One region of the Arenimonas aestuarii genome, then DNA from elsewhere that is predicted to be linked to it. Evidence: predicted binding sites of a transcription regulator. Region 1 holds the regulator's gene; the other holds the start of a gene.
The links. The regulator HrcA, encoded in region 1, represses chaperone genes, less so after heat shock. The targets are predictions, from matches to a motif close to TTNGCACTCNNNNNNNNNGAGTGCNAA.

Region 1 (16,005 bases):
GTAGACGATCTCCATCGCCCGTCCACCGAGCACGTAGCTCGGGCGCACCACCAGCGGGTAACCGACCTGGTTGGCCAGGGCCACGGCCTCGTCCGGGTTGCGGGCCAGGCGGTTGGGCGGCTGCAGCAGCCCCAGGTCGTCGACCAGCTTCTGGAAACGCTCGCGGTCCTCGGCCAGGTCGATGCTGTCGGGGCTGGTGCCGATGATCGGCACGCCGGCGGCTTCCAGCGCACGCGACAGCTTGAGCGGGGTCTGGCCGCCGTACTGCACGATCACGCCCTTGGGTTTTTCGACCTCGACGATCTCCAGCACGTCCTCGAGCGTCAGCGGCTCGAAGTACAGCCGGTCGGAGGTGTCGTAGTCGGTGGACACCGTTTCCGGGTTGCAGTTGACCATGATGGTTTCGTAACCATCCTCGCGCAGCGCAAGCGCGGCGTGCACGCAGCAATAGTCGAACTCGATGCCCTGGCCGATGCGGTTGGGGCCGCCGCCGAGCACCATGATCTTTTCGCGGTCGCTCGGCGCGGCCTCGCACTCGTCTTCGTAGGTGGAATACAGGTAGGCGGTCTGGGTGGCGAACTCGGCGGCGCAGCTGTCCACGCGCTTGTACACCGGGCGCACGCCGAAGGCGCGGCGCAGGGCGCGCACCGCCGCTTCGCCGGTGCCGGTCAGCTGGGCCAGGCGGGCGTCGGAGAAACCCAGTCGCTTGAGCCGGCGCAGCGATGCCGCGTCGAGCCCGGCCAGGCCGGCGTCGGCGACGTCCTTCTCGGCGGCGACGATTTCTTCGATCTGGTCCAGGAACCAGGGATCGATGAAGCTCAGCTTGAACACGTCATCCACCGACAGGCCGGCACGGAAGGCTTCGGCCACCTGGAACAGGCGGTCGGGGCCGGGCTCCTTGAGCTCGCGGCGGATCTTGACCAGGCCTTCTTCGCCCCGGCCGGCATCGCCGGTGGGATCGAAACCGACCTTGCCGGTCTCCAGGCCACGCAGGGCCTTCTGCATCGACTCCTGGAAGCAGCGGCCGATCGCCATTACCTCGCCCACGGACTTCATCTGGGTGGTCAGGCGTGAATCGGCGGCCGGGAACTTCTCGAAGGCGAAACGCGGGATCTTGGTGACCACGTAATCGATCGTCGGTTCGAACGACGCCGGCGTGGCGCCGCCGGTGATCTCGTTGCGCAGTTCATCCAGGGTGTAACCCACCGCCAGCTTGGCGGCGATCTTGGCGATCGGGAAACCGGTGGCCTTCGACGCCAGGGCCGAGGAGCGCGACACGCGCGGATTCATCTCGATCACCACCACGCGACCGTTCTCGGCGTTGATGCCGAACTGCACGTTGGAACCGCCGGTGTCCACGCCGATCTTGCGCAGCACGGCGATAGAGGCGTCGCGCAGGCGCTGGTATTCCTTGTCGGTCAGGGTCTGGGCCGGCGCCACGGTGATCGAGTCGCCGGTGTGCACGCCCATCGGGTCGAGGTTCTCGATCGAGCACACGATGATGCAGTTGTCCGCGGTGTCACGGACGACTTCCATCTCGAATTCCTTCCAGCCCAGCACCGACTCTTCGACCAGCACTTCGTGGGTAGGCGACAGCTCGAGGCCGCGCGTGACGATCTCGACCAGTTCCTCGCGGTTGTAGGCGATGCCGCCGCCGCTGCCGCCCAGGGTGAAGCTGGGGCGGACGATGGTCGGGTAGCCCACGGTCGCCTGGATGCGGATGGCTTCGTCGAGCGACTTGGCCACTTCCGCCTTCGGGCAGTCCAGGCCGATCTCGCGCATGGCCACGCGGAACAATTCGCGGTCCTCGGCCATGCGGATCGCTTCGCGCTTGGCGCCGATCAGCTCGACGTTGTACTTGTCCAGCACGCCGGCGTCGGCCAGGTCCAGGGCGCAGTTGAGCGCGGTCTGGCCGCCCATGGTCGGCAGCAGCGCGTCGGGTTTTTCCTTGGCGATGATGCGCTCGACCGTGGCCGGGTTGATCGGCTCGATGTAGACGGCGTCGGCCATGTCCGGGTCGGTCATGATCGTCGCCGGATTCGAATTCACCAGCACCACCCGGTAGCCTTCGTCACGCAAGGCCTTGCAGGCCTGGGCCCCCGAGTAGTCGAACTCGCAGGCCTGGCCGATGACGATCGGTCCGGCGCCAATGATCAGGATGGTCTTGAGGTCGTTACGCTTGGGCATGGTGGGCTCAGTTGAACAGCACGGATGTGGGGATGTCGCAGCGGCCCATGCCGCCAAGGATGAGCCGGGTGGCGAGATCCTCGCCCACCTTCTCGCCGCGCGTGTTGTTTTCCTCGACGCTGCTGCCGGCGTCGAAGGCATCGCCAATGCCGATCACGCGGCGCAGGGCCGCATGCCCGGGATCGGTCATGAACTCCATGAAAGCCTGCAGCTCCTCCGGACGGCTGGCGCTCAGGATTTCGGCTTCGTCGACCTTGCGGCCGGTGATTTCCTGCTGCACGCCGGCCATCACCAGCGTGCCCATCGTCCGGGCCGCCCCCGATTCCATGAGGCGGATCGACCGGTCCATGGTCTCGTTGCCCTGCCCGGCGAACTCCTGCACCTTCTTGCGCATCACCCGGCGGTAACCGGCGGAACTGAGCTCGCCGCGCAGGCAGGCCAGCTGCCCGGCGTCGAGGACGTCGGGTTTTTCCTGCACCGGCCAGTGCGGGTCGCGGTCCGCGAAGTGTCCGAACACCAGGTGCATCGGCATCGCCTGCACCGCCAGGTCGGTGAGGCGGTCGACCCGCCCTGCCCCGGTCGCGGCGGCGAACGAGGGCAAGACGGCCAGCAGGGTGGCAAGCAGCAGGGAAGTCAGGCGCGGGGTCATGGGCGGCTCCTGTCGTTCAGGGGGCGTCGGCCGGGGCCTTGGCGCCCGGACGGGTGTGCTTGTCCAGGAAGGCCTCCATGGCGGTATAGAGCTCGACCTGGTTGTCGTAGTCGTAGAAGCCGTGGCCTTCCTTATCCTCGACGATCCTGACCTCGGGCGGCTTGCCCGCCTTTTCCAGCCGGTCGAGCAAGAAGTCGTACTGGGAGATCGGCACGCGCGGATCCTTGGCGCCGTGCACCAGCATCACCGCGGCCTTGATGCGGTCGACGTTGAAAGCGGGGGACTGGAGGGCGCGGCCCGACTCGGTTTCAGGGAACACGTCGCGCTGGTAATTGCGGCCGTACTCGCTCTCCGCCACGTCGCTGTCCTTCATCCACAGCGACATGCTGTACAGGCCCACGTAGCCGATGGCGCACTTGTACATGTCCGGTTCGCGGACGACGCTTTGCAGGGCCGCATAACCACCATAGGACGCGCCATAGGTGCACATCCGGTTCTTGTCGGCGATGCCCTGTCCTACCACCCAGTTCACGGCGTCGGTCATGTCGTCGATCATCGTGGTGCCCCAGTTGCGGTAACCGGCGCCCTGGAATTCGTCGCCGTAACCACCGGATCCACGGAAGTTGATCTGCAGGACCGCATAACCGCGATTGGCGAGGAACTGCACTTCGGGATTGAAGCCCCACTCGTCGCGCGGCCCGTGGGGACCACCATGCGGGTGCAGGATCAGCGGCAGGTCGCGGCCATCGGAATTCACGGGAATGGTCAGGTAACCATGCAGCTTGCGGCCGTCCCGCGCGGTGACGACGATGGGATCCATCGGCGACATCTGCTCGGGATCGATCCAGTCGCGCGAGGCAAGCAGGAACTGCGCCCGGCCGGTCTGGCGGTCGAACAGGTAATAGGCGCCGGGATCGACGTCGCTGTAGGTGCGGAACAGGACCAGGCGGCCATCGCGGCTGATGCCGTCGAAGCGCACCGCATGCTGCGGGAACGCGTTGATCAGGCCCGCATAAGTCTTCGACTCCGGGTGCTCGGGATTGATGAAGTTGTAACCCGGCAGTCCGTCGAGGTAGCTGACGGCCAGGATGTCGCGTTCATCGCTGCTGGGGAGCACGCCGTTCGGATCCACGTTGGGATTGCTCGAGAGCAGCGTTTCCTCGCCGCCCGACGGGTCGGCCAGGACCAGGCGGGTCGGCTCGCCCTTGTCGCTCTTGGCGAAGACGACCGCGGTGTTTTCGGCGTTGAAACCCAGGGGCCGGCGGATCGGGTCGCCCAGCCCGGCGCGGTTCCGGACTTCCCAGCCATCGTCCTTGCGGCGAAGGGTGACGCGGATGCCCTCTTCGTCCTGCCCGACGGCGTAACGCACCTCGCCCTCGTGGTCGAGGATGAAGGTGCCCATGCGCAGCGGCGCGCTGGCCACGGTGGTGATGCGCCCGGTGTTGACGTTGAGCTTGGAGAGGAACGCCGAGTCGACCGAACGGACAACGAGCACGTTGGACGGGTCTTCCCAGACCTTGTCCACGATGGTGTAGGTGCCACCGTTGGGGATGTCGATGCGCTTGGTGCCGTCGACATTGCTGGCGTACACGTCGGGATTGCCTACGCGGGCGTCAAAACGTCCCACCTTTCGCGAAACATAGAGGAAGAACCGCTCGTCGCTGACCCAGCTGACCCGGTCGATGTGCTTCTTTTCGCCGTAGTCCCACTTGCCCACCAGCTTCATGCCGTCGACCTCGAAGGCCGCCAGCACGGTGCGGTCGCCCTGGGGCACCGACACGGTGATGTACTTGCCGCTGGGCGACAGCGACACGGAGGTGAACTCCGGATCCTTGAAGAAGTCGCCGACCGGCAGCTGCGGCGGCTTCGCCAGCGCGAGCGCCGGCAAGGCAAGCATCGCGGTGAGCAGCAGTTTCCCGAAAATACGCATGGTTTCCTTCCCCGAAATTTAAGGTCAGCCCCTGGCTGACATCATGCTGGCGAATTTGTCGAACAGTCCGGCCACGTCGCGCGGGCCGGGACTGGCTTCCGGGTGACCCTGGAAGCTGAATGCCGGGGCGTCGGCCAGCTCGATGCCCTGGTTGGATCCGTCGAAAAGCGAACGATGGGTGATCCTGACGCCGGCCGGCAGGCTGGCCTCGTCGATCGCGAAACCATGGTTCTGGCTGGTGATCATCACCCGCTGGGAGTCGAGGTCGATGACCGGGTGGTTGGCGCCGTGGTGGCCGAACTTCATCTTCATGGTGCGGGCACCGGCGGCCAGACCGAGCAACTGGTGGCCCAGGCAGATGCCAAAGGTCGGCACCTTCGCCGCCAGCACTTCGCGGATGGCGGCGATGGCGTAGTCGCAGGGCTCCGGGTCACCGGGGCCATTGGACAGGAAGACGCCGTCGGGCTTCTCCGCCAGCACCTGGGCGGCCGGCGTCTGCGCCGGCACCACGGTGACCCGGCAGCCACGGTCGGCCAGCATGCGCAGGATGTTGCGCTTGACGCCGAAGTCGTAGGCCACGACGTGGAAACGCGGCTCGAAGCGCGCGAATTCATTGGCATCGAGGTCCAGCGAGCCTTCGGTCCAGCTGTAGCGCTCGCGGGTGCAGACTTCCTTGGCCAGGTCCATGCCCTTGAGGCCAGGGAACTTGCGGGCGGCCTCGATGGCGGCGTCGCGGTCGATGTCGCCGGCGACCAGGCAGCCGTTCTGGGCGCCACGGTCGCGCAGCAGGCGGGTCAGCCTGCGGGTGTCGATGCCGGCGATGGCCACCACGCCCCGGGCCGACAGCCATTCAGGCAACGAGGCCTGGCTGCGCCAGTTGCTGGGGCGGCGTGGCACGTCGCGCACGATCAGGCCGGACGCCCAGGGCTTTTCGGCCTCGTCGTCCTGGGCCGTGAAGCCGGTATTGCCGATGTGCGGGTAGGTCAGGGTGACCAGCTGCCGGGCATAGGACGGATCGGTGACGATCTCCTGGTAGCCGGTCATGGCGGTGTTGAACACCACTTCGCCAGTACGGCTGCCGGTGGCGCCTACGGAGATGCCCTCGAATACAGTGCCGTCTTCGAGCGCGAGGATTGCGGGTTGGTTCACGGGCTATCGCCTTGCTTGGGGGAACCCGTTCGCCGGGTGTGCGAACACCCGCGGACTGGGCAGGACCATGTCCGTACGGATGAGGGTTCAGGCGAGCCGGAAGTTTAGCGACACCGGCCCCAAAAGGGAAACGCCGCGTGCGCCGGCCTAGGTCCGACCGCCTGCCAGCAGCAGGTCACCGAAGTCGTAGCGGCCCGGACCCCGCCCGGACAGCCTCACCGCGGCCTCCAGGGCGCCGCGGGCGAAGATGTCGCGGTTGCTGGCGCGGTGCACCAGCTCCAGGCGCTCGCCGGGGCCGGTGAGCTGGACCAGGTGTTCGCCGACGATGTCGCCGCAGCGCAGGCTGGCGTAATGCGGCGGGCTGCCCCGGCCCTGCTCCACCGCCTGGCCCAGCGACAGCGCGGTGCCCGACGGCGCGTCCTTCTTCTGGGTGTGGTGGGACTCGACGATATCGGCGTCCCAGCCTGGCAGCGCGGCTGCCGCCTGGTGCACCAGGGCCCGCAGCACCGCCACGCCGACGCTGAAATTCGCCGACCACAGCACCGGCACGAGCTCCGAGGCCTCGTCCATGGCCGCCACCTGGGCGTCGGACAGCCCCGTGGTGCCGCTGACCAGGCCGGCGCCCTTGGCCCGGCAGGCCGCGACCAGCGGCCCGAAGCCTTCGGGCAGGCTGAAATCGATGGCCAGGTCGTAATCGGGCGCCTCGGCCAGTTTCCCGACCGGCAGCACCGGCACCCCGGCCGGCGCCTCCGCCAGCGGCTGGCCGCTGCGCGAAACGGCGGCGACCAGCTGCAGTTCGGGCCGTTCGGCGACCAGGCGCAGCAGCGCGCGGCCCATGCGCCCGCTGGCGCCGTGGATGAGGATGCGGATGGGGAGCGGTTCTTCCATGGCCGGACGCTAGCGGAAAGCGCCCGGCGCTGGCAAACGGCTACACTCGCGGCCATGCCTGAACGCGCCGCCGTCCCGTCGCGGACGACTTCCGCCCGCCATGTGCCCATCCGGCTGCCGCTGCTGGCCCTGGCCGTGCTGGCGCTGGTATTGCACCTCACAGGGGCCCTGGATCGCGTCGACGACCGGCTGGGCGACTGGCTGCTGGCCAAACATGCCCAGTCGCGTATTCCACCCGGCGACATCGTGGTGGTGGCGATCGACCAGAAGAGCCTGGATGAACTCCAGGAAATCGCCGGCAACTGGCCCTGGCCGCGCGCGATCCACGCCGAGCTGCTCGCCGGCCTGGCGCCGCATGCGCCCAAGGCCGTCGCCTTCGACATCATGTTCAACGAAGTCGACAAGCTGGGCATCGATAGTGACCTCGCCTTCCAGGAGGTCGTATCCAGCCAGGACAACCTGTTCTTCGCCTCGCTGCGCCTGGTCGATGGCAACCAGGCCCCATTGGCGCTGCTGCCGCCCAGCTTCGGTGCCGAAAGAACCGCCGGCGCGGACCCTGATGCCAGGGCCACGCTGCTGGTGCCCGCGGCCTTGCCGGAGGAAAACTGGCGCGGCGGGCTGATCAACTTCGAAGCCGACCGCGACGGCACCGGCCGGCACGCGCGCATCTACCAGGACATCGCCGGCTGGCACCTGCACTCGATGGCCGCCAACCTGGCCCGCTTTTCCGGCACCGCCCTGCCCGACCGGGAGCGCATCCGCCTGCACTGGTTCGGCCAGCCGCCGGCAACGGTCTCCTACCTGGACCTGTTCACGGACCTGGAACAGCGCGAGCCGCAAATCGCCCCGACCCTGGCCGGCAAGATCGTGCTGGTGGCGGCCACCGCGCCGGGCATGCATGAAAACCGGCCAACACCGCTGGGCCAGCACACGCCCGGTCCGCACATCATCGCCACCGCCGTCGCCAACCTGCGCGCCGGCGACTGGCTCAGCGACTGGCCCGCGCGCTGGCCCCTGCTGCTGGTCCTGGCCGGGGGCACGGCCCTGGCCTTCTACCGGCGCGCCAGCCCGCTGCAGTCGGGGCTGGGACTGGGGGCAGCCAGCCTGGCCGCCCTGGCCGCCGCCTGGTTCGCGTTCGACGCCAACCTGTACCTGCCGGTGGGCGCGGCGCTGGCGCTGGCCTGGGTCGGCTACGGCCTTCTCACGGTGGAATCGCAGTGGCTCGAGCGCCGCCAGCGCGAGGCCACGATCGGCATCTTCGGACGCTTCCTGGACCCGCGCGTGGTCGAGGGCCTGGTCGAAAGTGGTGAACTCGACCGCGGACGCAAGCCCGAGGCGCGCGAGATCACCATCCTGTTCTCCGACATCCGCGGCTTCACGACGCTGTCGGAGACACGCACGCCGGAACAGGTGGTGGACCTGCTCAACCGCTATTTCAGCCGCCAGGTCGAGGTGATCTTCCGGCACGGCGGCACCCTGGACAAATTCATCGGCGACGCGATCATGGCCTTCTGGAATGCTCCGACACAGACGCCGGGGCATGCGTCGAAGGCCGTGGAGGCGGCGCTCGACATGGCCCTGGCCCTGGACGAGTTCAAGCGCGAACTGGCCGCCAACGGCGAGGGCCTGGGCGACTTCGACGTCGGCATCGGCCTGCATACCGGCCCTGCCGTGGTGGGCTTCCTGGGCAGCGACACGCGCATGGAATACACCGCCATCGGCGACACCGTGAACCTGGGCAGCCGCATCGAGGGCACCACCAAGGGCGTTGCCCGGATCCTGGTTTCGGGCGCCACGAAGTCCGCTTGCGGCAACAATTCCCGTTTTAAATTCATCCACCGCGGACAATTCAAGGTCAAGGGCCGCGAAAAGCCGGTCGAGCTCTACGAGCCGGTACGCAACACCGATCAATCCCGAGCAGGAGGCACGCCGTGAGAACACAACGCAGGTACCCCACTCCCCGGCTGGCGCTGGCGCTGGCCGCCACCCTGGCCAGCGGGCTGGCCTTCGCCGAGTCCGCCACGACCCTGCGTGCCACCGAAATGCGCAGCGAACCCCTGGGCTCGGCCGACGTGGTGGCCAAGCTGGGCGCCAAGGCGCCCGTGGACATCACCGATCGCAACGGCGCCTGGGCCGGGGTCAAGAACGCCGAGGGCCAGGAGGGCTGGGTGCGGGTGCTGAACCTGCGCACCGGCACGTCCGACGGCAAGAAGGCCGGTGGCGGCAACCAGCTGGCGGCGGCCTTCCTCACCGGATCGAGCGGCAATACCGTCAGCACCGGCGTCAAGGGCCTGTCGCCGGAAAAACTTCGCAATGCCGGCTCGGCGCCTTCCGAGGTCCAAATGCTCGACCAGCTGGCCGTCGCGCCCGACGACGCCCGGCTGTTCGCGACGTCCGCCAGCCTCGAAGCCCACCAGGTCGACTACCCCAAGTCCGACCGCCGCAGCCGGAGGAAGCAGCGATGAAACCCAGACATTTCCTGGCCGCACTGGTCGCGTTGGCCCTGGCGTCTCCCGCCGCCGGCTTCGGTCGCCTCGGTGACGCGGAAAAGCTCTTCAAGTTCGGCAAGAAGGCCGCCGATGCCAGCGCACCGATCACCGACGAGGACGAAATCGAGCTCGGCCGGGGCATCGCCGCCCGCCTGCTGGCCGCCCGCCCGCTGGTGCGCGACGAGGCCATGCAGCAGTACGTGAACCGGGTCGGCCTGTGGCTGGCGCTGCAGACCGAGCGCCCGAACCTGCCCTGGCGCTTCGGCGTGATGGACAGCACCGACGTCAATGCCTTCGCCCTGCCCGGTGGCACCATCCTGATCACCCAGGGCCTGTACGACCGCCTGCGCGACGAGGCCGAACTGGCCGCCGTGCTTTCGCACGAAATCGCCCACGTGGTCGAACGCCACCAGGTGAAGGCCATCAAGAAGCAAATGGGCACCGCTTTTGCCACGGAACTGGCCGGTGAAGCGGCCGGCCGGAGCGACAGCCAGGCCGTGCGGATGTTCGGCCAGAAGGCCTTCCAGGCCGGCACCGAGATCTTCGTGCGTGGCCTGGACAAGGGCGACGAACACCAGGCCGACGTGCACGGCATGGTCATTTCGGCCCGCGGCGGCTACAACCCCTACGCGCTGGCGACCGTGCTGCACACCCTGGACGGCACCAAGGCCGACGATGTTGGCGTCGCGCTGATGTTCTCCACCCATCCGACCCCGGTAAGCCGCATCGAACACCTGGAAACGGTGGTGGGCGACAAGCTCGAGGCCTACGCGGTGAACGAGCCGCCGGCGCGCATGGTGCGGCCCGCGCAGTAAAACCCGTCAGTCCCTGAAACAACAAGGGCGCCCAGGGCGCCCTTGTTTTTTGGTGCGGGCTTGCGGCCTCAGGACGTCATGCGGTCCCAGAAGGACTTCACGCCGTCCAGGAACCCGCTCGAGCGCGGCGAATGCCGGGCGCCGTGTTCGCCATCGAAGGTGGAATCGAAGTCCTTGAGCAATTCGCGCTGGCGCGCCGTCAGGTTGACCGGGGTTTCCACCACCACCCGGCACAGCAGGTCGCCGGTGCCGTGGCTGCGCACCGATTTGACGCCCTTGCCGCGCAGGCGGAACAGTTTGCCGGTCTGGGTCCCGTGCGGAACCTTGATAAGTGCCTCGCCCTCGAGCGTGGGCACGACGATGTCGGCGCCCAGCGCCGCCTGCGAGAAACGCACCGGCACTTCGCAATACAGATCGTTGCCGTCGCGCTGGAAGATGGGGTGCTCGCGCACGCCCACCTCCACGTAAAGGTCGCCCGGCTGCGACCCGGGGGGGCCGGCCTCGCCTTCACCGGCCAGGCGGATGCGGTCGCCGGTGTCGACGCCCGCCGGGATCTTCACCTGCAGCACCTTTTCGTCCTGCACGCGGCCATTGCCGTGACAGGTCTTGCAGGGCTTGGCGATGGTCTGGCCGCGGCCACCGCAGGCCGGACAGGCCTGCTGGACGGCGAAGATGCCGCGCTGCATGCGGACCTGGCCACGACCGCGGCAGGTGCTGCAGGTCTCGACCTTGCCGTCTTCAGAGCCACTGCCATTGCAGGGCGTGCAGGCCACCAGGGTCGGCACCTCGATGCGCTTGTCGACGCCGAACACGGCTTCCTCGAGGTCGAGTTCGACCACGTAGCGCAGGTCGGCGCCGCGGCGCGGGCCACGCTGGCGCCCGCCACCAAAGATGTCGCCGAAGATGTCGCCGAAGATGTCGTTGACGTCGTGAAAACCGCCGCCCGGGTTGCCGCCGCCCATGCCGTTCTCGAACGCGGCGTGGCCATGCTGGTCGTAGATGCGGCGCTTGCCGCCGTCCGACAGCACTTCATAGGCCTCCTTGGCCTCCTTGAAGTTGGCTTCGGCGGCCTTGTCCCCGGGATTGCGATCCGGGTGGAACTTCTGCGCCGCGCGCCGGTAAGCCTTCTTCAGCTCATCCTCGGACACGCTGCGGGAAACCCCCAGCACTTCGTAGTAATCACGCTTGCTCATCGAATCCCCAGCCTGTCCCTAAAACGATCGGGACGAGCCACCTTCGTGACCCGCCCCCGCCGGCGTTGAGCCTCACGAACGTGAGGCTCCAACCGCGGCAATTATTCCGCCGTGCCGCAGGCACGGCAGGAATAATCACTTCTTGTCATCGTCCTTGACCTCGGTGAACTCGGCGTCCACCACGTCCTCGGCCTGCGCCTGCGGGCCCGCGTCGGCGCCGCCCTCGGGCGCGCCTTCCTGGCCACCGGCGGCCGCCGCGTAAAGCGACTGCGCCGCCTGCTGCAGCGACTGGGTCTTGGCCTCGATCTGGGCCTTGTCGTCACCCTTCATCGCGGTCTCGAGCTCGGACAGCGCGGTCTCGATGCCGGCCAGCTGCTCGCCGGGCACCTTGGAACCGTGCTCGGTGATGGCGGTGCGGGTGGCGTGGATCAGGCCGTCAGCGGCATTGCGCGCGGTCACCAGCTCGTGGAACTTCTTGTCCTCTTCGCGGTGCGCCTCGGCGTCGCGCACCATCTGCGCGATCTCTTCCTCGCTCAGGCCCGAACCGGCCTTGATCTCGACCTTCTGCTCCTTGCCGGTCTTCTTGTCCTTGGCCGACACGTGCAGGATGCCGTTGGCGTCGATGTCGAAGGACACCTCGACCTGCGGCATGCCACGCGGCGCGGCGTCGATACCCGAAAGGTCGAACTTTGCCAGCGACTTGTTGAAGCGGGCCTGTTCGCGCTCGCCCTGCAGCACGTGCACGGTGACGGCCGACTGGTTGTCCTCGGCGGTCGAGAACACCTGCGACGCCTTGGTCGGGATGGTGGTGTTCTTCTCGATGATCTTGGTCATCACGCCGCCCAGGGTCTCGATGCCCAGGCTCAGCGGGGTGACGTCGAGCAGCAGCACGTCCTTGACGGTGCCGGCGAGCACGCCGCCCTGGACCGCGGCGCCGATGGCGACGGCCTCGTCGGGATTGACGTCCTGGCGCGGGTCCTTGCCGAAGAACTCCGCAACCGCGGCCTTGACCTTGGGCATGCGGGTCTGGCCACCGACCAGGATGACGTCGCCGATGTCGCTGGCGCGCAGGCCGGCGTCATTGAGCGCCACGCGGCACGGTTCGATGGTCTTCTTGATCAGGTCGTCCACCAGCGCCTCGAGCTTGGCGCGGGTGAGCTTGATGTTCAGGTGCTTCGGGCCCGAGGCATCGGCCGTGACGTACGGCAGGTTCACTTCGGTCTGCTGGTTCGACGAGAGCTCGATCTTGGCGCGCTCGGCGGCGTCCTTCAGGCGCTGCAGGGCCAGCGGGTCCTTGCGCAGGTCGATGCCCTGCTCCTTGTTGAACTCGTCGACCAGGTAGTCGATGACGCGGGCGTCGAAGTCTTCGCCACCCAGGAAGGTGTCGCCGTTGGTGGCCAGCACTTCGAACTGCTTCTCGCCGTCGATTTCGGCGATCTCGATGATCGAGACGTCGAAGGTGCCGCCGCCCAGGTCGTAGACCGCGATCTTGCGGTCGCCGCCCTTCTTGTCCATGCCGTAGGCCAGCGCAGCCGCGGTCGGCTCGTTGATGATGCGCTTGACGTCCAGGCCGGCGATGCGGCCGGCGTCCTTGGTCGCCTGGCGCTGGCTGTCGTTGAAGTAGGCCGGCACGGTGATCACGGCTTCGCTGACCGTCTCGCCCAGGTAGGCTTCGGCGGTCTTCTTCATCTTCTCGAGCACCTTGGCCGAGATTTCCTGCGGCGCCATCTTCTTGCCGTCGGCGGTCTGCACCCAGGCATCGCCGTTTTCATGGGCGAGGATGCCGTAGGGCACCAGGTCGAGGTCCTTCTTGACTTCGGCGTCGGTGAACTTGCGGCCGATCAGGCGCTTGACGGCGTAGAAGGTGTTCTTGGGGTTGGTGACCGCCTGGCGCTTGGCCGAGGCGCCAACGATGACTTCGCCGTCCTTGGTGAAGGCGACGATGGAAGGCGTGGTGCGGTCGCCCTCGGAGTTTTCGATGACCTTGGCCACGCCGCCTTCCATCACGGAAACGCAGCTGTTGGTGGTGCCCAGGTCGATGCCGATGATCTTGCCCATGGTGTTACTCCCTGAAGGATCAGTATCTGTGTTGGCGGCGGCGGCCGCGGATGTTCGGTAGATGGGGCCCGCCGCGGGGTGTTCAAGGGGCGTGAAGCCCTCAGCCGGCGGCGACCACCACCAGGGCCGGTCGCAGCAAGCGTTCGTTCAGGGCGTAGCCCTTCTGGAAGACCTGCAGGACGCTGCCCGGCTCGGCCCCGGGGGACTCAAGCTGGCTGATGGCCTGGTGCCACTCGGGGTCGAAGGCCTCGCCTTCGGGATTGATCTGGGCCAGGCCGTTGTCCTCGCCCACCTTGAGCAGCTGGCGCAGGGTCAGCTCCAGGCCGTCCTTGAGCGGGCCGGTGGCGTCGCCGGCGGCCTTGAGCCCGGCTTCGAGGCTGTCGAGCACGGGCAGCAGCTGCGAGAGCAGCTTTTCGTTGGCGAAACGGCGGGCCTGGTCGACGTCGCGGGCCAGGCGCTTGCGCTGGTTGTCGAGCTCGGCGCGCTCGCGCAGGGCCTCTTCGCGAAGGTCGCCCAGGGCCGAACGCAGCTGCTCGAGCTCGTTGGCCAGGGAATCGGTGTCCAATTCGACGGCGTCGTCGGGCGCCTGCGCGTCCGGGTTCGGGTTCTGGTTTTGCATGGGATATCCGGTGGCTTCCCCGCGTCCGGCGGGGGTCGGATACCCCTATGGGGCCGGCGGCTCGGGATTCAAGGCGGCACCGAGCAGGTCGGCGGTGGCCTGGACCATCGGGATCACCCGCTCGTAGGCCATCCGGGTGGGCCCGATGACGCCCAGCACGCCCAGGACCTTGCCCTGGGCGTGGTAGGGCGCGGTGACCACGGTGCAGGCGTCGAGCTGGGCCAGGCCGGTTTCCTCGCCGATGAAAACCCGAACGCCCTGGGCCTTGAGCGTGCCCTCGAGCAGCTGCAGGATCTCGCGCTTTCGGGAAAAGGCCTCGAACAGGTCGCGCAGGCGCTCCATGTCGGACAGGTCCTGCACGCCCATCAGCCGGGTCTGGCCGGCCAGCAGCATGTCTTCGGGCATGGAACCCCCGCCCAGCGCCTGTTCCGAAAGTTCGACGGCGGCCGACAGGAGCTGCTCCATCTCGCTGCGGGTAGCGCGCAGGTCGCGCAGCAGCCGGGTCCGGATCTCGGCCAGCGGCTGGCCGGCGAAATGGCTGTTGAGGTAGTTCGCGGTCTGCTCGAGCTCGGACGGGGTGTAGGTCCGGCGCGGGCTGATGATGCGGTTCTGCACCTCGTTGTCGGTGAAGACCAGGATCACCAGGATGCGCTGGCCGTCGAGCGGCACGAAATCGATGTGGCGGAAGGCGAACTGGCTGCGCTGGGGCACGGTGACGACGCCGACGAACTGGCTCATCGCCGACAGCAGTTCGCTGGTGTTCGACAACAGGGCCTGGGTGCCGGCACCGGCCGGCAACAGGGCCCGAAGTTGCTGGACCTCGGCGTCATGCAGCGGCTTCATCGGCAACAGGCTGTCGACGAAGACCCGGTAGCCCTGGGCCGTCGGAATGCGCCCGGCGGACGTGTGCGGCGCCGACACCAGGCCGATTTCCTCCAGGTCGGACATGATGTTGCGGATGGTGGCCGGGCTGACGTCCAGGCCCGAGCGCTTGGCCAGCGTGCGCGAGCCCACGGGTTCGCCGTCGCGGATGTGCTGGGCGATCAGGGTACGCAGCAGGCGCCGGGCGCGTGGGTCGAGGTCGAAGTCCATGGCCCATAGATAAGGCCGCCGGCGCCCCGGCGCAAGGCATGGCGCCGACCGGGGCGAAGCCCTACCCACCACCGGGTGGGCCCGCGTCTTGTTCCCTGAGACAGGGGCAGCCGAAGCTCGGGCTTTCAGGCAGAATCGCCGCCAGCATGCTCAGCCACCTCACCCTCCAGGATTTTGCCGTCGTCAGCCGTGCGGAACTGGCCTTCGGGCCGGGCATGACCGTGGTCTCGGGCGAAACCGGCGCCGGCAAGTCGCTGCTGGTGGACGCTCTGATGTGGCTCACCGGTGCCCGCGCCGACGCCGGCGTGGTTCGCCATGGCGCCGAGCGCGCCGAGCTGGCGGCCGAATTCGACCTGGGCGACGCCCCGGCGGCGCTGGCCTGGCTGCGCGAGAACGAACTCGACGACGGCGATGCCTGCCAGCTGCGCCGGGTCATGCGCGCCGACGGCGGCTCGCGGGCCTGGATCAACGGCCGCCCGGCCACGCTGGGCCAGCTCTCGGCCCTGGGCGGCCTGCTGGTGGAAATCCACGGCCAGCACGAACACCAGGCCCTGCTCGACCGCGGCCAGCAGCTGGCCCTGCTCGACGCCTTCGGCCGGCACGGCCCGCTGCTCGAGGCCGTGCGCGAGACCGCCCGCCGCTGGGCCGGCATCGACCGCGAGCTGGCCGACCTGGCCCGCGCCGGCGACGTCGGCGAGCGCCTGGCCTGGCTCGAACACCAGGTCCAGGAACTGTCCGCCGAGACCCTGGACCCGGAATCACTGGAAGAACTGGCCGCCGCGCACCGCCGCCAGGCCAACGCCGCCGGCCTGCTGCAGGGCTGCGAAGTCGCCCTGGCCCGCCTGGCCGGCGACGAAGGCCTGTCCCTGCAGCGCCTGCTGCACCAGACCCAGGCCGAACTGGCCCGCCTGGCCGGCGACGAACCGCGGCTGGCCG
Region 2 (16,005 bases), on a different contig from region 1:
AGCACTGTCGGAAGAACTGCGCGCCCGTCCCGACGTCACCGCGGTGGCCGTGCGCACGCCCGACGACGGCCTGGCTGAATTCCGCGAAATGAGCGACCTCGCCGGCGCCCTCGAGGTGCTTGAAGGCAACCCGCTGCCCTACGTGCTGGTGGTGTCGCCGGCCGGCGACGACGACGGCAGCGCCCTGGCCGACGCCCTGCGTGCCCTGCCCGAGGCCGAAGTGGTGCAGCACGACGCCCTCTGGCGCCAGCGCCTCACCGCCTGGCTGGCCTTCGGCGAGCGCGTGGTGCAGGTGGTGGCCGTGCTGCTGGGCCTGGGCGTGCTGCTGGTGGTGGGCAATACGGTGCGGCTGGACATCGGCGCGCGCAGCGAGGAAATCGCCGTGCTCCAGCACCTGGGCGCCACCGATGGCTTCGTTCGCCGGCCGTTTCTGTACCTGGGCGCCTGGTATGGCCTGGCCGCGGGCACGCTGGCGCTGGTGCTGCTGGCGGCTGCCGGCGTCCTGCTGCAGGGCCGCCTGACCGCGCTGGTGGCCAGTTACGGCAGCCAGTTCGCCCTTTCCGGGCCGGGTTGGCGGGGCACTGCGGCCCTGCTCCTGGGCGCCGCGGCGATGGGGTGGCTGGGCGCGTGGCTCGCAACCGGGCATCATCTACGTCGGACCCGTCCTACGGACGTGTGACATGAGCAACCCGAGTTTCAAAAGCTTCGACACCTCCAGCCCGCGCATCATGGTCGTGGACGGCTCCAAGGTCGTGCGCAAGATGATCGAAGGCGTCCTGCGCCAGCAGCTGCCCGACATGGAGTTCGTCGGCTGCGAAACCGGCGAGGAGGCCAAGGCCGCCCTGCAGGCCGGCGCGGTGAACCTGGTCACCATGGCCCTGCGCCTGCCCGACATGGATGGCCTGGACCTGGCGCGTTACCTGCGCGAGCACACGCCCCAGGCCTACATCCCGATCATCGTGGTCTCCGGCGATGTGCAGGAGCGCCTGGAGAGCCGCTCGATCAGCGACGACGTCACCGACTATTTCGACAAGTCGCTGGGCTTCAACGCCCTGGCGGCCTTCATCAAGGGTTACGTGGCCCCCGAATCCGAGGCCGGCGGCGAAGTGCTCTACGTCGAGGACAGCCGCGTGGTCGCCATGGCCACCCGGCGCATGCTGGAAAAGCACGGGCTCACCGTCACCCACGCCACCGGCGTCGAGGACGCCATCGCCCACCTGGAAACGGCCCGCGCGCAGGGCAAGGTGCCGGGCCCGGACGTGGTGCTGACCGACGTCTACCTGAAGGGCGAACTGACCGGCAAGGACCTGCTCAAGTCCATCCGCGAGGAGTTCGGCTACGTGAAGGGCCTGCTGCCGGTGCTGGTGATGACCGGCGACGCCAACCCGTCCAACCAGAGCGACCTGCTCCGCGCCGGCGCCAACGACCTGGTGCAAAAGCCCATCGAAGAACGCCTTCTGGTCACCAAGCTGCTGTTCCAGCTGCGGGTTGGCCGGCTGCTGCGGGCAAAGCTCGGCAAATAGGGTGGCCGGGGACCGCGTCCGCCTGGAACCGGGCTGGAAGGCCCGGGTCGGCGACTACCTGCAGCGCCCCGACATGCAGGAATTGTCGGCGTTCCTGCGTAAGGAAAAAGCAGCCGGCAAGCACATCTTCCCGCCGGGCCCGCGCATTTTTTCCGCGCTCGACGCCACGCCTTTCGACCAGGTGAAGGTGGTCATCCTCGGCCAGGACCCCTACCACGGGGCCGGCCAGGCCCACGGCCTGTGTTTCTCGGTACTGCCGGGCGTGCCGGTGCCGCCGTCGCTGGTCAACATCTACAAGGAAATCCAGGCCGACCAGGGCCATGCGCCGCCCGGCCACGGCTGCCTGCTGCCCTGGGCCCGCCAGGGCGTGCTGCTGCTCAATGCCGTGCTCACCGTCGAGGAAGGCCGGGCCGGCTCGCACCAGGGCAAGGGCTGGGAGGGCTTCACCGACGCCATCGTCCAGGCGCTGGACCGGGAAAAGGAAGGCCTGGTGTTCATGCTCTGGGGCGCCTACGCCCAGGCCAAGGGCAAGCTGCTGCAGGGCCGGCACTGCGTGCTGCGGGCCCCGCACCCCTCGCCGCTGTCGGCGCACCGGGGTTTCCTGGGCTGCGGCCACTTCAGCAAGGCCAACCGCTGGCTGCAGGTAGCCGGCAAGGCCCCGGTGGATTGGTCGCTGCCGTCGCGGGCGGCGGTGGAGGCCCTGCTGGCGCAGGCCGACCCGGCCAGCCCTTGAACCCGGCCCGGGCGACCCCAGATCAGCGGAACGGCCAGGGGAGAGGTCGTTCCATTCATGGAACGGACAGGGAACTTTGTGCCTCTTTAGCACTCTTATTGCCCGAGTGCTAAACTCCGGACCCATGAACGAGGATCGCATGACCACCACGGCCCTTATCGCAAACAACCTGCCGATCCCCAGCGCGCTGGGTTCGCTCGACGCCTACATCGCCGCGGTCAACCGCGTGCCGGTGCTGTCGGTTGAAGACGAGCAGGCCCTGGCCCGCAGCTATCGCGACGACGAAGACCTCGACGCCGCCAAGGCGCTGGTGATGTCGCACCTGCGTTTCGTGGTGCACGTGGCCCGGGGCTACCAGGGTTACGGCCTGGGCATGGGCGACCTGATCCAGGAAGGCAACATCGGCCTGATGAAGGCGGTCAAGCGTTTCGACCCCGACCAGGGCGTACGCCTGGTGTCGTTCGCCGTGCACTGGGTGCGCGCCGAGATGCACGAATTCATCCTGCGCAACTGGCGCATCGTCAAGGTCGCCACCACCAAGGCGCAGCGCAAGCTGTTCTTCAACCTGCGCAAGTCCAAGAAGCGCCTGGGCTGGATGAACGACGCCGAGGTCACCGCGGTCGCCAAGGACCTCAACGTCTCCAAGCGCGAGGTCCTGGAAATGGAATCGCGCCTGTCCGGTCGCGACATCGGCTTCGATGCGCCCGACAACGGCGACGAAGACGGCCCGCCGTCGCCGGTGGCCTACCTGCGCGACAGCGGCGAAGACCCGGCAATGGCCTACGAGCGCGAATCGCACGAAGACGACCAGCTCGAACTGCTGCGCGAAGGCCTTTCCGGCCTGGACCAGCGTTCGCGCGACATCCTCAAGCGCCGCTTCCTGGGTGAGCCCAAGGCCACGCTGCAGGAACTGGCCGACGAATACGGCGTTTCCGCCGAACGCATCCGCCAGGTCGAGGCCAATGCGCTCAAGAAGATGCGGGCGCTGTTCGCGGCCTGAGCACGCCGCCGCATGTAACACCACCAACGGCCCCGCGAGGGGCCGTTGTCGTTTCCGGACTCAGTCCGGGTCCACCAGCAGCCCGCGCTCGCGGGCGATGCGCGCCAGTTCGCCGGGATGCCGGGCGCCGAGCTTTTCCATCAGGTTGGCGCGGTGGCGGTAGAGCGTCTTGTCGCTGATGCCGAGCGCTGCCGCAACCACCTTGGGTGGAAGCCCGGACAGCAGCCCGCGCAGCGTTTCGCGCTCGCGCTGGGTCAGTGCGGATACTTCGCCGTCGGCCCTGGGCGGTGCCAGGTCGGTGCTGAGCACACGTTCGCCGTTCATCACGCGGCGCAGCCCCTCGATCAGTTCTTCGGCGGCGACGGCCTTGCTGAAGTAGCCGGCGGCACCGCGTTCGAGCGCGCGCACCACCAGCCCCGGGTCATCGTGCATGCTCAATACCACGCAGCGCGTGCGCGGGTGCGACTCGTGCAATTGCAGCAGCAGCACCAGCCCGCTGGTCTGAAAACCCAGGCTGAGGTCGACCAGGGCCAGGTCAGGGTCGTGTTCGCGGACCGCGGCCAACGCATCGCCCGGCGTGCCGGCCTCGGCCACCACCTCGAAGCCTTCGGCCTCCTCGAGCAGGCGACGGAAGCCCTCGCGCACCATGGCGTGGTCATCGATGAGCAGGATGCGTGGCATTCGGACAGTCTGGCAAAGCCGTCAGGCACAACGGCGAGAAAATTTCCCAGCGGCGCCGATTTCGCACCGCTAAGCTAGCGGCGAATGCGAAAACGGATCCCGACGCTGGACATGGTCAACAAGGTGCAGGCCTGGGCCTGGACGCGCCCGCGCTACCTGTTGGCCGGGGTCCTGGGCGGCCTGTTGTTCGCGGCGGTGCTGCAGGGGATCGCGGCGCTGGATTTCTACCACTGGGAGCTCGGCACCGGTCTGCTGTTCATCACACTTTGGTGTTTCCCGCGGCGTTGGTGGCCCTGGGCGCTGGCCGCGGCGATGGTCTCGCATCCGCATACCGGCCCGCTGACCGCCGTGGCCGAACCCCTGCTGGTCATGTCGGGCGTCATCCTGCTGCGGGCCTGGGACATCCGGCCAGGCGCCGAAGTCAGCCTGTCGCGCATCGGTCTGATCCATGTCGCGGCGCTGGTCGCCGCCGCCGGCATGGCGGTGGTCGAGGTGGTGGTGGCCGTGGCCAGTCCGGAATCCTGGCGCCCGGACCTGCGCGAACTGGCGGGCGCGGCACCGTTCGGCGAGGCCAGTCGCGCGTCGCTGCTGGGCAACCTGCTGCTGCGCCACATGCTTGGCGACTTCATCGGCATCCTGCTGGTGGCGCCGCTGGCGTACTGGCCCTGCACGCCGTCGGCGCCGCACGCGCCGCCGTCGCTGGCGGTGCTGGTGCGCTCGGCCGCCATCCTGGGACCGGTGGCCGGGCTGTACCTGTGGCTGGGCCTGGCATTCCCCGACTCCGAGTTCGCCGAACTCTATCGCTTGCTGCTGGTCGCCGCCGTGGTGGTATTCACGCTCTGGCAGGGCTGGCGCGGGGCAGTGGCGGCCATTGTCCTGATCAGCGCCGCGGTGGCGCTCGAGGAAGCCCTGGGCAACCCACGCATTAGCCTGATCGTCAGCCAGGCCTATGTGGCCGTGGTTGGCGCGCTGACCCTGCTGTTCGGTGCCTCGGTGGACGATTTCAGGCGCCAGGCCGCCGACCTGGTGCGGGCGCGCCGGCAAGAGCACCGCTTGCTCGACGAACTGCAGGTCGCCGCGCTGCGCAACCTGCAGCTCGAGGAAAGCGAGCGCCAGCGCCTGGCCAGGGAGCTGCACGACGAGTTCGGCCAGAACCTGGCTGCACTGCAAACCCACCTCAAGCTGGCCACCCCGCACCTGGCCAGCGCCGGCCGGCCCGGCATGGCCGACCTGCTGCTCGAGATCACCCGCACCATGCAGCGCAACATCGGCCGGGTGCTCGCCGACCTGCGGCCAGCGGGCCTGGAGCAGCTGGGACTGTTCGGTGCGGTCGATCGCGGCAGCGTGCGGCGCCTCGCCCAGGACGCGGGGCTGCGGATGGACGTACGCCTGGAGGGTGATGCCCGCCTGCTCGGGCAGCTAGATATCACCCACGCCACGGCCGTCTATCGCATGGCCCAGGAAGCGGTGACCAACATCGTGCGCCACGCCGATGCCCGGCGCTGCCAGCTGACGCTGCGCATCAGCCGGCGCCGCCGCGCGCTCTGGGTGTTCCTGGACATCCGCGACGACGGCCTCGGCCGGCTCGATCGCCTGCTGCCCGGCAACGGCATCACCGGCATGCGCGATCGCGTGCTCGCGCTCAACGGGGCGCTCTACCTGCACCAGCTTTCGCCTGGCCTGCGCCTGCACCTGATGGTTCGACAGGAAGACGGCGCCCCGGGGACCGGCAGATAAACAGCCTTCGTCAATAAAGGTCGGTTGGGTCCACGTCGAGCGACCAGCGCACGCGCCGGGCCGACTTCAGCGCCCGGAGTGCCGGCAGCCAGTCGCGCAGCGCGGCATGCAGGGCATTTCGCTGGCTGGCGTCCACCAGCAGCTGGCCGCGCGCCTTGCCGGCGCGGCGGGCCATCGGTGCCGGCATCGGCCCGTTGGCATGCACGCCCTCGCGCCCTTCGAATGCCGCGTGGGCCTCGTGCAGGAAACCCTGCACCTCGGCCTCGGTGCTGGCCTCGGCGCGCAGCAGGGCGAGGTGGGCGTAGGGCGGGAAGGCGGCGGCTTCGCGTTCGGCAAGCTGCAGCGCGGCGACCGCCGGGTAGCCTCCGTTGAGAAGCGTTCCGAGCAGCGGATGGTCGGGGTGGTGGGTTTGCAGCACCACTTCCCCGGGCAGCCGGGCACGACCGGCGCGACCGGCCACCTGGATAAGCAGCTGGGCGAGTTTTTCTCCCGCGCGGAAATCGGCGCTGAACAGGCCCTCGTCCACGCCCACCACCGCCACCAGCGTGAGCCGCGGCAGGTCGTGGCCCTTGGCCAGGATCTGGGTGCCGACCAGGATGCCGGGCCCGTCGCCAAGCCGGGCCAGGTGGTGTTCCAGGGCATCTCGGCGACGCGTGGTTTCCCGGTCCACGCGCACCAGGCAAGCCTCGGGGAAGCGGGCGGCCAGGGCCTGTTCCAGGCGCTCGGTACCGGCCCCCTGCGGCTGCAGCGCCAGGCTGGCACAGTCGGGGCAGGCGTTGGGCGGCGTTGCCCGTGCGCCGCAGTGGTGGCAGACGAGCCGGCGGCCGCCGGCGTGTACGGTCATGGCGGCATCGCAGCGGGCGCAGTGCGCACTCCAGCCGCAGTCGTGGCAGATGAGAACCGGCGCGTAGCCGCGCCGGTTCTTGAACACCAGGGCTTGTTCGCCGCGTGCCAGGCAGGCGCCCACGGCCTCGAGCAGGGCTTCGGACAGGCCGTCGCGCAGCGGGCGCTTGCGCACGTCGAGCACGCGCACCGCCGGTGGCCGCGCGCCGCCGGCGCGTTCGCCAAGGCGCAGGTGCCGGTAGCGGCCCGAGAGGGCGTTGTGCAGCGATTCCAGCGACGGCGTGGCGCTGCCCAGCAGCACCGGAACGCCCAGCTTGCTGCCGCGCACCAGGGCCAGGTCACGGGCGTGGTAGCGCACGCCGTCCTGTTGTTTGTAGGACCCGTCGTGCTCTTCGTCCACGACCAGCAGGCCGGCGTCGGGCAGCGGGCAGAACACGGCCGAACGGGTACCGACCAACACCCGCGCCCGGCCGCTGGCCATGTCGGCCCAGGCGCGCGCGCGTTCGCCGTCGCCCAGGCCGGAGTGGAACGCCAGCACCGGCACGCCAAGGCGCTCCCGGAATCGCGACAGTGCCTGCGGTGTCAGGCCGATCTCGGGCACCAGCACCAGTGCCTGGCGCCCAGCGGCCAGGCAGTCGGCGATGGCCTGCAGGTAAACCTCGGTCTTGCCGCTGCCGGTCACGCCCTCGAGCAGCACCGGCCGAAACCCCTCGCCGGCGCGCAAGGCCTCCATGGCGGCCACCTGGCCGGGCGTGGGTTCGGGCGCGGCGACCGGACGCGGCGCCTGGATGCCCTCGAGCACGATCCGTTCGGCCAGGCCCCGCTCGGCCAGCGCGCGCGCAGCGGCACGCCAGCCGGGAGAACGCTGGTCGAGCTCGTCTTCGTCGCGCGGGCCGGCGCACAAGTCGAGCAGCAGCCGTCGCGGGCGGCCATCGCGACCGGGACGGGCCGCCGCCTCTTGCCCGGCCGGCGTGGCGCTCCAGCCGTGGCGGCGGGTGTCCGGCAAGGGCTGGCCGGCCCGCAGGGCGGCCGGCAGGGCAGTGGCGATCACCTCGCCCAGCGGCGCGTGGTAGTAGGCGGCCACCCAGCGCAGGCTGTCGAACAGTTCGCCCCGGAGCAGCGGCTCGGCATCGAGACGCTCGTGGGCGGCCTTGAGGGCGTCCGGGTCGCCGCTGCCCGGCCCCGTGCCCACCACCAGGCCGACCTGCTCGCCGCCGCCGCGCCCGAACGGCACCCGCACCCGGCAGCCCAGCCAGTCGGGCCCGGCCACCTGGCCGTCCGGCGGCAGGTAGTCGAATTCCCGCGGCAGCGGCACCGGCAGGGCGACGCGCAGGATGTCAGGGGGAAAAGGCATCCGCGAAGTCTAGCTTGCGACCGTGCTCCGACTGTGGGTTGTGGAACAAAGGAGACTTGCGACGCAATGCTGCCAAATGCATCACAAAGGACAGGTAAGCCACTGTTCAGAAAAACGAAACGCCTTTATCCACATTTCTTGTGGATAAGTCTGTGGAAGGGAGCGCGGCCACCAGTGCGCACCCCCATGGCCACGGCCCCCACCTTGGGTTGGCGATTTTTTAACCACGCTGACATATTCAATGTAAATCAATAGGTTATATATGCCACGAATCGGTAACCTGGCGTCGCAGGGGTGTGAAGGCGTGGATTCACGGACACCGGTTGCCGCTGTGCACAACGTTCCACGCCGGAAGCCGCGCCGGGCTTGGCTGAGCGCGAATTTCCCACATGTCAACCGGCGTTTCGGGGCACTCGCTGGCTAGAATAGGGGGTGAATTCTGACCCCCCGATGCCTGCTTCCCTGACTCCCTCCCCGGCCCTGGCGGCCTTCCTGCGCGGCATAGAGCGTCGCGCCTTCGTCTTTGCCCAGGTCCAGTCGGGCAGCGACGAGCAGGCCATGGTTTCCGTGGGGCGCGCCATGCGCGCCTTTCGGTCGGTGTCGGCGGTGACGCCACTCTCGGGCTGGCCGGCGGGCTTCTGGTCGCTGCTGCTGGCGCAGGCCGAACTTTCCGGCGGCCAGGCCCCGGAGCCCGAACTCTCCCATCTGGGCGCCGGGCCGCGGGCCGCGCTGCTGTTGCGCCTGGTGGGTGGCCTGGACTTCATCCACGCCGCCCAGGTGCTGGGCGTGGCCGAGCCGACGTACCGCTTCGCCCTGCAGCGCGCGCTCCAGCAGTTGGGCGAGGCGGGTGTCAGCTACGCCGCGCTGGCGCATTTGCGCGAACGCCTGCACCGCCAGGTGAAGACGCTGCCGGCACACCATGTCGAAGCGCTGTCCGGGCTGCGCAGCCGGGTCCTTCGCGACGAGGACGAGCCGGCACCCGTCACGCCGCCGCGGTCGCCCTGGCCGCGGCGCCTGGCCTGGGCGGCGCTGGTCGCGCTGGCGGCCGCCTTCGCGGCCACATTCTGGAAGCCGGCGGCCCCGCTGCTGCCTGGCAGCGTCCAGGACCTGCCCGCGGAAGCGCCGGCGCAGCCCGACGTGCCGGCCTCCGGTGATGCCGACCAGGTGATCCATCCCGACTATGCCGCGCTGGCCCGGCCGGAAGATGCCGGCCTGGCCGCCGACTTGGCGTTCCTGAGCTGGCTGGCGGCCCGCGACGGCACGCCGCCGGAGGTCGAGCCTGATGCCGCGCTCGACGCGGTACCGCCGCCCGGGCCCGCCGAGCGCGACCAGCCCGCCTTCCCGTCCTTGCCTGCCAACCAGCGCAGCCTGCTGGCGCCCCTGGCCACGACCTGGCCCCGGCTTGATCCGGCCACCCGGCGCCAGCTGATCGGCCAGGCCAGGCACTGGCTGGCCCTGGACGCCCTTTCGCGCGAGCAGTTGCGCCAGCGCCAGGCCGAATGGGACAACCTGCCGGCCGCCGACCGCGCCACGCGCCGCGGTCACCTCGCCGCGTGGGCCAGCCTCTCGGCGCAGGAACAGGCCTGGGTGCGCGCCACCGCGAGCGCGTTCGCAGGAAGCAGCGCCGCCGAACAGACCGCCGCCCGGGAAGCCTTCGAAGCCCTGCCGGCGCAGGCGCGCGACCCGTGGTGGCTGGGTCCGGCCCTGGGTGACTGGTTCTCGCCGGTGCAGCCGCTGTTCGCCTATGTGCCCCAGGACCAGCGGCCGCCGCTGCTGGCGATGCTGCGGGCGCTGTCCCCGCAGGCGCGTGCCGACCTCGCCCTGCTGGCAGGCCGGCTGCCCGCCGCCGAACGCGAACGCCTGCGCCGCGCACTGCTCGACGCACCTGCGGAGGATCGCGAGGCCCTGGTGCGCGAACGCCTGGGCCGGTAGTGCCGGGCCGTCGCCTGCCTACATGTTCACCAGGCTGGCCAGCAGCGCGAAGGTGGCGCCGACGCTGATCAGCACCAGGTAGCAGCTGCCCAGCACGCAGTACTTGATGACCGTCAGGATCCAGCCCTGTCCGTAGACCCGCTTCTGCATAAGCAGCAGGTAGATCGGCATCCAGCACAGCAGGGCGATCTCCAGCCAGCCGAGGGGGCGCGATAGCCAGGCCCAGGCCGCGGTCCACTCCGACAGCGCGTCCAGGATAACCACCATCAACAGGCTGCCGCACAGGAAGCTGTGGCTGTGCAGGGCGACGATGAGGTGTTCCATGTACATGCGCTTCTTGAACAGGTAGATGACCTTGAGCAGCACCGCGAACAGCGGCAGCAGCACGAACAGCGTCGTCGGCACCATCGACAGGAACGCGTTCTTGAGCAGGTTCGGATCCTTCTTGATGCGCTCGACGTTGTCGCCGGCGCGCCCGATCTGGGTGTTGACCCAGCGATTGCCGGTTTCCCCCAGCCAGTCGATGACCAGCGGGTTTTCGGTCGGGTGCCAGGGTTTGTCGTTGAAGGAGAAGGCTTCGTCCATGTTGATGGTCGGGCCCAGGGGGACCTGCTCGCCGGCGGCCAGGGCACCCTCGATCTGGCGGATGCGATTGGCGGCTTCGCCCTTCACGGCTTCCTCGGCAACGTCCATGCTGATGTCCAGGCCGAAATCGACGCCGGCCACGCCGGTTTTTTCGGCGCGCGCCTGCTGGATCTCCGCCAAGGCCAGGTCGCGCAGGCGCTCGACCTCGGCAACGGTCATGGCCTGCCGCATGCTGGCCAGCTGGCGGTCGTCGCCGGGTTCCGTCGTTGTGCCGTCCGCCGTGTCCGCGCCCGCCTCGCCGGCCTCGTCGTCGGCAACGGCTTCGACGGCGGTCCGCCCGTCCTCGTCGAAGGCGGCGTCGAAGCGCAGCTGCGCCGCGAAGAAGGCGAACAGGCTCAGGAACACGAAGAGCCGAACGGGGCTGACGTAGCGCACCCGCCGGCCGGCGAAATACTCCAGGCTCAGGTAACCCGGTTTGAACAGCAGCGGCCCGAGCGTGCGCAAGATGCGCGAATCGAGCTCGAAAACCGAATCCATGAAATCGCCGATGATCGAACTGAAGTGGCGCACGAGGCCCTTGGTCGGCTGTCCGCAGGCGTAACAGTGCTCGCCGAGCAGCTCCGCGCCACAGTTGGCACAGCGGCGCGGGGTTTCGGCGACGGTGGACGGGGTCGGGTTGGTTTCGGCGCTCATCACTGGCTCCGGCAGGGCTGCGGCTAATATAGCGGGCCGCCGTCCCGGCCGGACCCCACAGTGAACCCATGAGTGCTTCCGAAAGCCGCCTTGCCCGATTGCTCCGGGAAATGCGGGTCAGCTTCGTGCTTGCCCTGCCGCTGGTGCTGAGCCAGCTGTCGTCGATGGCCATGAACATCGTCGACACGGTGCTGGCAGGCCGCCACGGGCCGGTGACATTGGCGGCCGTGGGCGTGGGCAGCGCGGTCTGGTCGGTGGTGATCCTGGTCAGCATCGGCGTGCTGATGGCGGTGCCGCCGACGGTGTCCCAGCTCAACGGCGCCGGCCGGCGTGCCGACATCGGGCCGGTGTTCCGGCAGGCGCTGTGGCTGGCGCTGGCGCTGGGCCTGGCGCTCATTTTCGTGGTGCGTGCCGGCGCGGTGGCGCTCGAGCCACTGGGCATCACCGCCGAAACCCGGCCCGAGGCCGTGGCCTTCCTGCACGCGATCAGCTGGGGCGCACCGGGGCTGGCGCTGTTCTTCTGCCTGCGCAACCTCAGCGAAGGCGTGGCCTGGACCTTGCCGTCGATGGTGTTCGGGCTGGTCGGCCTGGCACTGCTGGTGCCACTGGGCTGGGGACTGATGTTCGGTGCCGGCCTGGGCGCCGCCGGCCTGGGTTACGCGGTGGCGATCGTGCTCTGGTGCCAGGCGGCCTCCATGGCGGTGTACCTGTGGCGGGCGCCGCGGTTCGCCGACCTGGGCCTTTTCACGCGCTTCGACCCGCCCCGCTGGCCGCCGATCCGCGCGCTGCTGAAACTGGGCCTGCCGATGGGCGTTTCGGTGTTCATGGAGGGCAGCCTGTTCGTGGCGACTGCGCTGCTGGTGGGTACGCTGGGCACGACCCAGATGGCGGCGCACCAGATCGCCATCCTGATGGCCAGCCTGTGTTTCATGGTGCCGCTGGGCGTGGCCATGGCCACCACGGTGCGCGTGGGCCACGCGGTCGGGGCCGGCGACCTGCCGGGCGTGCGCTGGTCGGCGGCCGCCGGTTTCAGCCTGGCGATGATCGCCCAGACCCTGTCGGCCCTGCTGCTGGTGGCAGGCGCCACCTGGCTGGCGGCGCTGTTCACGTCCGACCCGGCGGTGATTGCGCTGGCCAGCCTGCTGATGGCCTATGCCGCGGTCTTCCAGTATCCCGATGGGCTGCAGGCGCTGTCCGCCGGTTCCCTGCGTGGTCTGAAGGACACCCGGGTGCCGATGTTCATCACCGTGCTGGCCTATTGGGGCTTCGGCCTGCCGCTGGGCGCCTGGCTGGGCATTTCCCAGGGCCAGGGCGCCCCCGGGCTCTGGACCGGCCTGATCCTCGGCCTGGGCGTCGCCGCGACCCTGCTCGGCTGGCGCTTCTGGCGCATGGCCGGCCGACCCCTGCCGGCGGTACACGTGACCTGAGGCTTATGCGCCTTCACGGCAGGCTGGTTATGCTGGCGCCTGGATTCACTGGAGCCACCCCATGTCTGATTCGAAGCCGGGCCCGATCCGGCGCTTTTTTGTCGGGATCTGGAACACGCTTAACTTCACCCGCCGGTTGGTGTTCAACCTGCTGTTCCTGGTCGTGCTGGTGTTCTTCATCGTGGTGCTGTTCTCGGGCCCCGGCATCAAGCCGGTGACCAAGCAGAGCGCGTTGGTGATGAACCTCTCGGGCGCCCTGGTCGAACAATACGGCGCCCACCCGGTGGACCGCATGCTCAACCGGGCCATGGGCCAGGGCCGCGCGGAAGTGCAGCTTCGCGACGTGCTGCGCGCCATCGAGCTGGCCAAGGACGACGACCGCATCGACCGCATCGTGCTGCTCACCGACGGCTTCAGCGCCAGCGGTTTCGCCGCCATGCGCGATGTCGCCCTCGCCCTTCGCGACTTCCGTGCCTCGGGCAAGCAGGTCGTTGCCTACGGCACCGGCATGGACCAGATGGGCTATTACCTGGCCGCGCATGCCGACGAGGTCTACATGGACCCGCAGGGCGGCATCCTGCTCGAGGGCCTGGGCCGCTACCGCATGTACTACCGCGAAGGCTTGCAGGACAAGCTGGGCGTGGACGTGCACCTGTTCAAGGTCGGCGAATACAAGTCGGCCGCCGAGCCCTACGTGCTCGACGCGGCGTCGCCCGAGGCCAAGGAAGCGGACCTGTACTGGATGAACGATCTCTGGGACCGCTACATCGCCGACATCGCCGCGGCGCGTGGCCTGGAGCCGTCGGCCATCGACGCGATGATCGCCGAGCTGCCCCAGCGCATTCAGGACGTGGGCGGCGACCTGGGCAAGCTGGCCGTCGACGAGAAGCTCGTCGATGGCCTGCGCACCCGCCATGAAATGCGGGAAATGCTGGTCGCGCGTGGCGCCCTGGACGAGGACGAAAACACCTTCCAGCAGGTCGACATGCGCAGCTACCTGCGCCAGCAGTCGCTGCAGCATCTCTCGCTCGACACCGGTCCGCAGGTCGCGGTCGTGGTGGCCCAGGGCACGATCACCGACGGCGAGCAGGCACCGGGCACCGTCGGCGGCGAGTCGACCTCGGAGCTGCTGCGCCAGGCCCGCGAGGACGAAAACGTGAAGGCCGTGCTGCTGCGCGTGGATTCCCCGGGCGGCGGCGTGTTCCCGTCCGAACAGATCCGCCGCGAAGTCGAGCTGATCCAGGCCGAAGGCAAGCCGGTGGTCGTTTCGATGGGCAACGTGGCCGCCTCGGGCGGTTACTGGATCTCGATGAACGCCGACAAGATCTATGCCGACGAGTCCACCATCACCGGCTCGATCGGCATCTTCGGCCTGTGGATGACCACACCGCGCGTGCTCGACAAGCTGGGCGTCAGCACCGATGGCGTCGGTACGACCGAACTGGCCGGCGCTTTCGATCCCACCCGTCCGATGGACCCGAGTATCGGCGTCATCATCCAGTCGGTGATCGACAAGGGATATGCCGACTTCATCGGCAAGGTCGCCGAGGCCCGCGAAAGCACGCCGGCCCAGATCGACGTGCATGCCCGTGGCCGCGTCTGGTCCGGCGCCCAGGCCAAGGAACGGGGCCTGGTGGATGAACTCGGCGGCCTGGAAGCCGCGCTGGCCGAGGCTGCAAGCCTGGCCAAGCTCGAGGAAGGCGAGTACACCGTGCGTTACGTCGAGAAGCCGCTGACGCCGTTCGAGAAGTTCCTGGTGGACGTGGGCGGCCAGGCGCGTTTCCAGGGCGCCATGCGCCTGCTGGCGCCGGCGGCGCTGGGCCTGGATAGCGAAACCGCGGCACGCATCGGCAATGAACTTGGCTGGCTGGAAAGCCAGTCGCGCTCGCCCTACCGGGCGGTCGCCCATTGCCTGTGCGCCCTCTGACGGCGATCCGGCCAATGGTTTGAACCCAGACGCCCGGGCTCGCCCGGGCGTCTTCTTTTCAGTCGCCGGTGGCTTCCAGCGCCTGGTCGCGCTCGGCGGTGTCTTCCTGCAGCGTCACTTCCACCGACTGCGCCTTGTCCAGCGGGGCCTGCATGGCGTCGCGCAGTTCGGTGTGCTCCTGGGTGCCGGCAGTCTGGGGCTCGGGCGGGTCCGGCGTAGGCGTCGGCGCCGGGTCGGAACAGGCGCACAGGGCGAGGCCGGCGGCCAGGGCGAACATCGGATTGCTCAGGGTGCGCATGGTTTCCTCCTCGGGGTCGCTGGCCGCTATCCTAAGCCCCGGCGACGAGGAGATGGCCATGGGCACGAACCGCTGGCGTTTGGACGGGCAGGTGGCGCTGGTCACCGGGGCGAGCGCCGGCATCGGCCGGGCGATCGCCGCCGAGCTGGTGGAGCTGGGTGCCGACGTCCTGATCGTGGCGCGCGACCAGGACGCACTGGACGTGGCCGTGGACGAGCTCGAGGACCAGTTCCCCGATGCCGAGGTGCGTGCCTTCGCCGCCGACGTCTCGGACACCGAACAGCGCCGCGAGGTTTTCGACTGGGTCGAGGACCTGGGCGATGGCCTGCAGATCCTGGTCAACAACGCCGGCACCAATGCCAGCAAGCCGACGATGGACTACGCCGACGACGAGTGGCGGGACATCTTCGAGACCAACCTGTTCTCCGCCTTCGAGCTCAGCCGCTTCGCGTTCCCGCTGCTCAGCCAGCACGCAACGTCGTCGATCGTGAACGTCGGTTCGGTTTCCGGCCTGATGCACGTGCGTACCGGCTCGCCCTACGGCATGTCCAAGGCGGCGCTGCACCAGCTGACGAAGAACCTGGCCTGCGAGTGGGCCGAAGACGGCGTGCGCGTGAACGCGGTGGCGCCCTGGTACATCCGCACCCGCCGCACTTCGGTCAAGCTTGCCGACCCGGACTACCTGGACGAAGTGCTGGACCGCACGCCCATGGGCCGCGTCGGCGAACCCGAGGAGGTGGCCGCGGCGGCGGCTTTCCTGTGCCTTCCGGCCGCCAGCTACATCACCGGCGAATGCATCGCCGTTGATGGTGGCTTCCTTCGCTACGGCTTCTAGCGGCAGCTCTCGCGCACGATCTGCGTCAGCCGCTCCACTTCGGACTTGCGGTAGGCGGCGGTGTCGCTGAAGGCATGCAGTGCGTCCGACTTGGCCTGGCCCAGCATCTTCTTGAACTGATCGCATGCCGAGGCATCGTCCAGGCGTACGCAGGAATCCTCCACCCAGCGGCACACGGCCCCATAGGCGCCGGCGTCGTAGCCCAGCACGGCGAGCGGGACGCAGCGCGGGTTGGGGTCGTAGTTCTCGCTGAAGCGAATGTCGCCGTCGTAGCTCGTGCACTGGTAGAGCGGGGGCGGCGCGAAAAAGACGGGCGTCGGCTCGCGCGGGGTTTCCGCCGGTGCGGGTGCGGGTGCGGGCGCGGGCGGGGCCGGGCGCGGCGGCGGATCCTTTGGCTGCGCCATGCTGCGCTGCTGCTGCACCTGGCCCGGAGGGCA

Region 2: a site for HrcA is predicted at 2,343-2,369, ahead of rpoH (RNA polymerase sigma factor RpoH). Genes of this name have one in related genera too.

What each region holds. Positions count from the first base shown of each region.
Region 1 covers NZ_BAAGTW010000004.1:362,833-378,837, reverse strand. The annotation lists gene carB (carbamoyl-phosphate synthase large subunit) at 1-2,187, opposite strand, end outside; gene ACYVJH_RS02605 (hypothetical protein) at 2,195-2,836, opposite strand; gene ACYVJH_RS02600 (S9 family peptidase) at 2,853-4,766, opposite strand; gene carA (glutamine-hydrolyzing carbamoyl-phosphate synthase small subunit) at 4,791-5,915, opposite strand; gene dapB (4-hydroxy-tetrahydrodipicolinate reductase) at 6,063-6,803, opposite strand; gene ACYVJH_RS02585 (CHASE2 domain-containing protein) at 6,858-8,738, shown strand; gene ACYVJH_RS02580 (SH3 domain-containing protein) at 8,735-9,268, shown strand; gene ACYVJH_RS02575 (M48 family metalloprotease) at 9,265-10,107, shown strand; gene dnaJ (molecular chaperone DnaJ) at 10,176-11,300, opposite strand; gene dnaK (molecular chaperone DnaK) at 11,436-13,358, opposite strand; gene grpE (nucleotide exchange factor GrpE) at 13,459-13,977, opposite strand; gene hrcA (heat-inducible transcriptional repressor HrcA) at 14,023-15,069, opposite strand; gene recN (DNA repair protein RecN) at 15,216-16,005, shown strand, end outside.
Region 2 covers NZ_BAAGTW010000006.1:414,848-430,852, forward strand. The annotation lists gene ftsX (permease-like cell division protein FtsX) at 1-679, shown strand, start outside; gene ACYVJH_RS11435 (response regulator) at 681-1,523, shown strand; gene ung (uracil-DNA glycosylase) at 1,525-2,256, shown strand; gene rpoH (RNA polymerase sigma factor RpoH) at 2,381-3,256, shown strand; gene ACYVJH_RS11450 (response regulator transcription factor) at 3,317-3,937, opposite strand; gene ACYVJH_RS11455 (histidine kinase) at 4,022-5,674, shown strand; gene ACYVJH_RS11460 (primosomal protein N') at 5,685-7,871, opposite strand; gene ACYVJH_RS11465 (DUF3106 domain-containing protein) at 8,322-9,803, shown strand; gene ACYVJH_RS11470 (DUF3667 domain-containing protein) at 9,822-11,081, opposite strand; gene ACYVJH_RS11475 (MATE family efflux transporter) at 11,150-12,508, shown strand; gene sppA (signal peptide peptidase SppA) at 12,570-14,435, shown strand; gene ACYVJH_RS11485 (hypothetical protein) at 14,494-14,793, opposite strand; gene ACYVJH_RS11490 (SDR family oxidoreductase) at 14,792-15,568, shown strand; gene ACYVJH_RS11495 (DUF4124 domain-containing protein) at 15,565-16,005, opposite strand, start outside.